2 regions of the Enterococcus sp. AZ196 genome follow, and region 2 is predicted to be linked to the other one. Evidence: predicted binding sites of a transcription regulator. Region 2 holds the regulator's gene; the other holds the start of a gene.

Region 1 (4,269 bases), 270 kb from region 2:
ACGGCGGAATTTTCAGCCAATTATTTGTCAGAACCTGTTGGAAGCGAGAGAACAGGCGATGAAGATCATTGATCCTGATAAATCAGTGGGTTTTGGCGGTTCGATTACTGTAGAGCAATCTGGTGTAATTGAAGAGCTATACAAAAGAGGGCAAAAGATCATTGATCGAGAAAGAACAAAATCACCAGAAGAGCGACATCAAGTGATGAAACAAGCATTGCTTTCTGATTATTTTTTAACGAGTATTAACGGAATCACTGAAGAGGGGGAGCTAGTAAATATCGATAGCGTAGGAAATCGTGTGGCTGCTCTGACCTATGGTCCAGATAAAGTACTGGCCTTTGTCAGTATGCGAAAAGTTTATGGAGATTTAACTGCGACAGTAGAAATGGTAAGAAAAAATACGGCCCCATTAAATGCTCACCGTTTAGGATTACAGAAAACACCATGCATCAAAAAAGGTCTCTGCGGTGATTGTCTTCAAACAGAATGCATTTGCAATACGCTTGTCATCACACGACGTTCAATGGCAAAAGATCGTATCGTTATTTTCTTGATCATTGATGAAGTTGGCCTATAAGAAAATAGCGAGTCAAACAAAATTAAAAACCGAGGAATTTTCCTCGGTTTCTTGTCGTTTAGCTTAAAGAGCTGCTATTTTCCATCACTTCATCGATCAGACCATAAGCTTTTGCTTCTTCGGCCGTCATGAAGTTATCACGATCGGTGTCGCGTTCGATTACTTCGATCGGTTGACCAGTACGTTCAGACAAAATGTTGTTCAAACGTTCACGCGTTTTTAAAATGTGACGTGCGGCAATTTCGATTTCAGTAGCTTGTCCCTGTGCACCACCTAGTGGTTGGTGAATCATGATCTCAGCATTTGGCAATGCAAACCTTTTGCCCTTAGCGCCAGCTGTCAGTAGGAAGCTTCCCATTGAAGCGGCCATACCAAGTACAATAGTTTGTACATCAGCTTTTACAAAGTTCATAGTATCGAAAATTGCTAAGCCAGCAGAAACGCTACCGCCTGGAGAGTTGATGTAAAGATAAATATCTTTTTCAGAATCTTGGGCATCCAAGAATAATAATTGGGCGATGATGGTGTTCGCCATATCGTCGTTCACTTGACCACTCAGCATAATGATGCGATCTTTTAATAAACGAGAATAAATGTCGTAAGCACGTTCGCCACGAGATGATTGTTCAATGACTGTAGGAACTAAATTCATAGTGAATCCTCCTTAAAATATTGTTCGTAAATTATTTTAGCACAAACGAGGTTAGATTGCTAAAACTTAAAGAAAGTATACAACGTTGGTCAGTTTTGGTCAAATAGAAGGCTCCGTTTTTTTAAACGGGTCAAACTATCCTAGAAACATGAAAATATGGTACTATTAATACCGATGATAACAGGATGTCAGATTGCCGCATTTTTATAAATTCTTCAGTGGGATGATAGACGTGTTGAGAATCAGTTTACTTTTGTAAGGAATAATTCCATAAGTATGAATTAGGAGGAAAAAACGTGGAAATCGCATTTATTGGACTAATTGGTGTATTGATTGGAGCAGGATTGACAGGTCTTGCCGTTTATTTTGTTTTTAAGTATATCGACTTGCGCCATCAACGTGAAAGAGAATTGGAGCATCAGGTTAAAGAAATTGAAACAATCAATCTTTTAAACAAAAAAGTGAATGAGATTTTATCCAAACGAAATGTTTTAATGCAAGATTATGTGACGTTTAATTCGTTCGATGACTGTTACATTACGATTGATGATTTCATTTATTTAAATTCTTTTGCTGCTCAAAATAATTTTTACTTGCCAAATTATTTAATCGAAGAGTTTTTCAAAAATATCTCTCACCGAAAAGTTATTTTATCTCCCGAGGAAACCGTTAAGATCGGCGGTTATACTTATAAGGGCGGACGGATTGTCATGGAGACTTTCTCTGAGCAGCTTTTAGAGATACTAGATGAAAAGAAACAGCAGTTAGCTCGCTCGACTAAACAGCCTTTACGTTATTTCAATGTACAATAGCGTTTTACAAGTGGACGTGGAAAGATTTAAAACTAATTCATTTAATAGATTATGAACGAGGTGGTATTGGATGACAGTTATTATTGCTCATCGTGGGAGTGCAGGCACTCATCCTGAGAACACATTGCCGGCATTCATGGAGGCGGTACGGACTGGTACGGATGGCATCGAATTGGATGTTCATCTAACAGCCGACCAGCAGTTAGTCGTTATTCATGATGAAAGTGTTGATCGCACAACTGATGGCAAAGGGCTGATTCGAGAGTTAACATTAAAAGAAATCAAAGAACTGGATGCCGGCAGCTGGTTTGATGAAAAATATCAGGCGACTAAAATATCGACACTGCAGGAAGTTCTGAATTTATTGCTGCAGATGCGTTTTCGTGGCTTCTTATGTATTGAAATTAAGACGAATAAATTTCATTACCCAGGAATTGAAGAAAAAATATCGAAAGTCATGACAAGTAAGGAGTGGCCATTCACGTATTGGTACACGAGTTTTAATATTGACTCTTTGCGAATCATGCATGAGTACGAGCCGGATATACAATATGATTTGATTCAGAAAAATGATCTGGAAAAATATCAGACTGTCTTAGAGACGGACTTTATTGAGGGCTTGCATCCGAGCTATGATTGGGTAAAACAGCATCCTGAGATTGTTAAGAATTATGAAAAAGCTATTCGACCTTGGACACCCAATCTTTACGAAACCATGATGACTTGTTATGAAAATAATTTGGCCGGTATAATTACCGATTTTCCGGAAAAAGCCATCCGTACAAGAAGCAGGTTCAAACAATGAAGGTAATAACAATCGTTGGACCAACTGCGGTTGGTAAGACAAGCTTGAGTATTGACTTGGCAAAAAAGTTCAATGGAGAGATTATTAGCGGAGATTCTATGCAAGTATATCGTGGGTTAGATATCGGAACTGCTAAAGTGACTCCGAGTGAAATGGCTGGGATTGCCCATCATTTGATCGACGTGAAGAATGTTGATGAAAATTATTCTGCTGCGGATTTTCAGAAAACGGCTAGAAGAACAATTGAGGAAATCAGTCGCAGAGGTAAAGTACCAATCGTCGTGGGGGGGACTGGTTTATATATCCAATCCTTATTGTGGGATTATAAGCTTGGTAGCGAAGGAGAAGCTATAGATAATACACTCCGGATTAAATATGAAGCTTTTGCAGATAATAATGGGAATGAAGCATTGTGGCAAAAACTGCAAGCCGCAGATTCTCTGGCTGCGAAGAAGATTCATTACAACAATCGTAAAAAAGTGATTCGAGCGTTAGAGGTTTTTGAGACAACAGGGCACTCTATTCTCGAACCAAAGGAACAGCCTCAAAAGCTTTATGACAGTTTTATAGTCGGTTTAAACACGGATCGAGCGATTTTGTATCAGCGGATCAATGAGCGTGTTGACTTAATGGTTGAACAGGGCTTGCTAGAGGAAGCTAAAAAATTGGCTAAAACCCCTGAAGTGCAAGCTGCTCAAGGAATCGGCTATAAAGAACTATTTCCTTATTTTTCTGGGAAAACCTCGTTGGAATCGGCATTGGAAGAAATAAAATTACATTCGCGTCGCTATGCTAAACGCCAATTGACTTGGTTTCGTAATCGTATGTCCGTCCATTGGTATGATCTAGTTCAGCAACCAGATACAATTTTAGAGATCGAAGCAACCATAGCCAAGTGGCTAGCAGAAGATAAAGCGACACTTTCAATTGAGGATGTTTAATTGATAAAGTGCCATTATAAAGGAATTAGTACATCATAGAATAGAAATTTAGGAGGAAACAGATTGTCAGAAAGAGTCATTTTAGTCGGCGTCGAGACAGACGAGAGTAAATATAATTATTTAGAATCGATGCATGAGTTGGCCGGACTAACCAAGACGGCTCATGGCGAAATTGTTTTTTCATTAACACAAAAGCGACCCAAAGTTGATCGTCAAACAATCATTGGTAAAGGGAAAATAGAAGAACTCACGCAGCTAGTTGACGCGCATGAAGCGGACCTTGTTATTTTCAACCATTCCCTGTCACCACGCCAAAGCCAGACGATCGAATCACTGGTTGGTGTTCCGGTAATTGATCGGATCCAATTAATTTTAGATATCTTTGCTCAACGTGCTCGTTCAAAAGAAGGCAAGCTGCAAGTTGAACTTGCTCAATTAGATTATTTATTACCACGTTTGGTAGGCCAGGGACAAAGCTT
Region 2 (4,269 bases):
GCAGGCACAGTGATAACTGCTTTTTCAACTTTTTCCCCTAAGTAATCTTCAGCGAAACCTTTGATGTATTGTAATACCATCGCAGAAATTTCTTGCGGTGTATAGTTTTTGCCGTCTGCTTCTACTTTATATCCAGCTTCACCCATGTGACGTTTGATTGATGAAATCGTATGTGGGTTTGTAACTGCTTGACGTTTTGCTACTTCACCGACTTGGATTTCGCCATTTTTAAATGAAACAACAGATGGTGTTGTACGATTTCCTTCTGGATTTGTAATAATTTTAGCTTCTCCGCCTTCTAAGACAGCGACTGCTGAGTTAGTTGTACCTAAGTCAATACCGATAATTTTACTCATAGTTGAAAATCTCCTTTTTCATATATGTTTAGTTTAATTAGATGTTTATTATTGAGCTACGATCACCATTGCTGGACGCAACACGCGATCGTGAAGTTGGTACCCTTTTTGTAATACATTGACGATTGTATCAGCTTTATGATCATTATCTGCTGGTACAGTTTGAACTGCTTGATGCAGATTAGGATCAAAGCTTTCGCCTTCAGCCTTGATTTCTGTAATTCCTTCTTCTTTCAAGGCAACCGTCAAACTCTCAAGAACCATTTCAACACCTTTTTTCAGGCTGGCACCTTGATCGTCTGTTACTTCGGTCGCCAAGGCTCTTTCTAAGTTGTCGATCGAGGTCAATAATTTCTTTCCAAGATCTTGTGAACGGTAACGAACTAATTGTTCTCGTTCATTTTTGTTGCGGTTAGACATATTCGCGATCTCAGCACGAGCTCGCAAGAACTTATCTTCCATTTCATTGAACTTTTTGGTCAATTCTTCTACCTCTGAAATTTCTGGGATGTCGATTTCTTCCGCTTCAATTTCTGCTGATTCGTTTTCTACAACTTTATCTGTTGTTTCATTGTCCTCAGCTTTAGTTTTTTCTACTTCTTCTTGCTTCTTCTCTTCTGCCACTACGCGTACTTCCTTTCTTTTTAGGAATCGTTTCTAGTGATACAAATCCAAAGAACGATAATAATCATCCAATGCATTTGTTAACTCATATCGAAAAACTTCCAATAGGCCAAAAATTTTTGAATACGGCATTGATGTTGGACCCAGTAATGCAATGGTGCCTCGTCCGTGTCCACGAATTTCATAATTCGCCTGAATCATACTTAATTGATCAAACAAATCATTCCCCATCTCCGTTCCAATTCTAACGTGAATGCTATTATCAGATGGCAACAGCAACTGCGTCAGTTCACCGGAATTTTGCATCAATGAGTACATAGATTTGACATGATTAACATCTTGATCCGGATTGAAATTCAATATATTCATTCGTCCGCTTACAAAAACCTTGTCCTCAAAGGCGTCATTCAAAATGACATCAAACAAATGACTAATTCCTTCGGTCGTTTGAAAATAGCGATGTAAGATCATTGGAATTTCCGTTCTCAATTTTTGGTAGACATTAATTAACGGCTGCCCTACCAAACGATCATTGATGATACGAACCATTTTTTCCAAATCCTGACTGTCAACATTTTCAGGTATACGAAAAACTTGGCTCTCAACGTTTCCCTTGTCTGTAACAATGATCGCCAAAATTTGACGATCGTTTAATGGAACAATCCGAAAACCAGTCAATGTCCGATCTTTCATTTCAGGACCTAGCGAAAACGCCGTATAGCTAGTAACTTGTGAAAGTATTTTTGCAGATTGCTGAATGATATCATCAATTTCATGGATATCTTTCTTTAACGATCTGCGTATCTGATCTACTTCTTGATTACTCACCTTTGCTGGCGTTAATAGGTGGTCCACAAAATAACGATAACCTAAAGCCGAAGGAATCCTTCCTGATGAAGAATGGGTCTTCTCTAGCAGACCTACCTCTTCTAAAGCTTTCATGTCATTACGAATAGTTGCGGAACTTGCTTTTACGCCTTCTTCCATTAAACTTTTTGATCCAACTGGCTGTCCTGTGTTGGTAAAGTCTTGGATGATTAAGCTGAGAATCAGTTTTTGTCTTTCCGTTAACATTCTTCTCATCCTTTAGTTAGCACTCTTTCTTTTTAAGTGCTAACTCGATTATTAATATACCACATCTGTCTTATAAGTCAAGGGAAAAATACAAAAAATTAGCACTCTCGTACCAAGAGTGCTAATCGTTCTTCTGCAATAAAAATTTTTCGAAAACATCATTTCCTCGAAATAATCCATCTTTTGTTAAAAAGACTCGCGAATCTGTCTCTGCTAAAAGGTTTTGCTCTTTCAAGTCAGTAATAACTTCTCCATAGACATCCGTTAAGCTTCGACCAAATCGTTTCATGAATTTCGCCTTTTCTACTCCTAAAATTTTTCTTAAGCCTAAAAACATCTCTTCCTCAATTTGTTCTTTTTGAGTTAATAATTCTTCTTCGAGCGTTGGTAAATTTCCTTCACTCAATGCTTTTAAATAATGCTGAATAGGACCACGATTTTTATACCGCCGATTTCCAATATAACCGCTCGCTCCCGCACCAAGTCCAAAATAATTCCGATTGTCCCAATAAACGAGGTTATGTTGACTTTCAAAACCAGGTTTGGCAAAATTACTAATTTCATATTGCATACGTCCATTTTTTTCCATCGTTTCAATCGTTTCTGCATACATCTGCGCTTCTAAGTCCTGCTCTGGCAACTGCATCTTACCTCGACGAACCCAATTCATGAACATCGTTTGATTTTCCAATATTAATGAATATAGCGCATAGTGGGGTAAATCTAATGTCAACGCTCGCGTCACGGTATCTCGGAAACTCTCCAAAGTCTGCCCTGGCAAAGCATAAATCAAGTCAATCGTTACATTCTGAAAATCTTTTTCCTCTAATAAACGAATCGTTTCGTAAACATCTTTTGCAGTATGTTTACGACCAATTTTTTTCAATAATCGATCATCAAACGTTTGAACACCCATCGATAGACGATTGACACCATAGTTTTTCATAACATTCAATTTATCTCCCGTGAGATCGCCTGGATTTGCCTCAACCGTGAACTCGCCCTCTTTATAAGGTAAAATTTCACGCAGGCCGCTTAGCAAGCTGTCAAGTTGTCTTGCATTCAACGATGTTGGTGTGCCTCCTCCAATATAGAGCGTCTCCATTTTATTAACTGGATTTTGAATTAAAGCCAATCGTGCTTCTTTAAGCACCGCTTCAATATATTCATCTACGGGTTGACCCTCAAGAAAAACTTTATTGAAGTCGCAGTAGTAACAGATGTGCTCACAAAACGGTATATGGATGTACGCTGAAGTTGATTCTGCCATGTTGTTCCTCTTTCTTCTATATAAATAGTAATAACAGGTATTCTACCACAATAATCATTATTTACGTAAGCGTCAGATAATAAGGCGTCTCGTTTTCTCCTTCGCCGACTGCTAAACTTACTATATCAACTACAGGAGGTGTTCCAAATGGAGAAAAAAGAGATTGTGCCCATTCAGATCGTGGATCGAAATCCACCAATGGCACCCACTGCTCCCGCAAAATCGAAACTCGCTGCTCGTGTAAAATTAGGCCAAGCCGAAGCCTATATTTACAATGGAACGGATAAATATATTTTAGCTACAATCATGAAGGAGCTGAGCATCCATGCTTCTCGACTTCACTCACGTACCTAATATCTTTATCGTTTGTGGGAAAACCGATCTTCGAAAAGGAATCGATGGACTTGCGGCCTTTGTCACAGAAACATATCAACTCGATGTTTTCGATCACTCGCTCTTTCTGTTTTGTGGCTCAAAACCAGACCGCTTCAAGGCACTTTACTGGGAAGGTGATGGCTTTTTATTATTGTACAAACGATTTGAAAATGGTCGGCTTCAATGGCCGAAAAACTCTTCAGAAATGAAGAAATTAGATGTTCGGCAATTGAAGCGACTGCTTATAGGCTTTTCGATCGAAGAGAAGAAAACCATTCATTCCAGCACCAAGGGTGCCTTCTATTGAAGTAGTAGAAACGTTGGTTTTATGCGATTTCTACTACTTTTTTGTCGTCAGAAATGGTATAATAATAACAGGTGATATCAAGCGTGGAGGTGTAAATGATTGACTAAAAAGGGAAATCAGCTTCTTTTGGATAACAAGAAACTGGAGAAGCGTCTCCAAGAAATGACTGAACAATTTGAACTCGTCCTTGAACAAAATCAGTACCTTCAAGAACAGCTATTCGCGATGCAGCGTCAGATGTATGGACGAAAAAAAGAAGATAC

Evidence for each region. The regulator HrcA, encoded in region 2, represses chaperone genes, less so after heat shock. The targets are predictions, from matches to a motif close to TTAGCACTCNNNNNNNNNGAGTGCTAA.
Region 1: a site for HrcA is predicted at 1,269-1,295, ahead of clpP (ATP-dependent Clp endopeptidase proteolytic subunit ClpP). Genes of this name have one in related genera too.

What each region holds. Positions count from the first base shown of each region.
Region 1 covers NZ_JBIPAM010000001.1:1,179,977-1,184,245, reverse strand. Annotated here, with positions in the region: gene IGI67_RS05785 (lactate utilization protein) at 1-580, shown strand, start outside; gene clpP (ATP-dependent Clp endopeptidase proteolytic subunit ClpP) at 639-1,232, opposite strand; gene IGI67_RS05775 (hypothetical protein) at 1,529-2,044, shown strand; gene IGI67_RS05770 (glycerophosphodiester phosphodiesterase) at 2,115-2,849, shown strand; gene miaA (tRNA (adenosine(37)-N6)-dimethylallyltransferase MiaA) at 2,846-3,790, shown strand; gene hflX (GTPase HflX) at 3,854-4,269, shown strand, end outside.
Region 2 covers NZ_JBIPAM010000001.1:912,092-916,360, forward strand. Annotated here, with positions in the region: gene dnaK (molecular chaperone DnaK) at 1-356, opposite strand, end outside; gene grpE (nucleotide exchange factor GrpE) at 405-980, opposite strand; gene hrcA (heat-inducible transcriptional repressor HrcA) at 1,014-2,054, opposite strand; gene hemW (radical SAM family heme chaperone HemW) at 2,176-3,324, opposite strand; gene IGI67_RS04410 (hypothetical protein) at 3,472-3,678, shown strand; gene tnpB (IS66 family insertion sequence element accessory protein TnpB) at 3,650-4,006, shown strand; gene tnpC (IS66 family transposase) at 4,106-4,269, shown strand, end outside.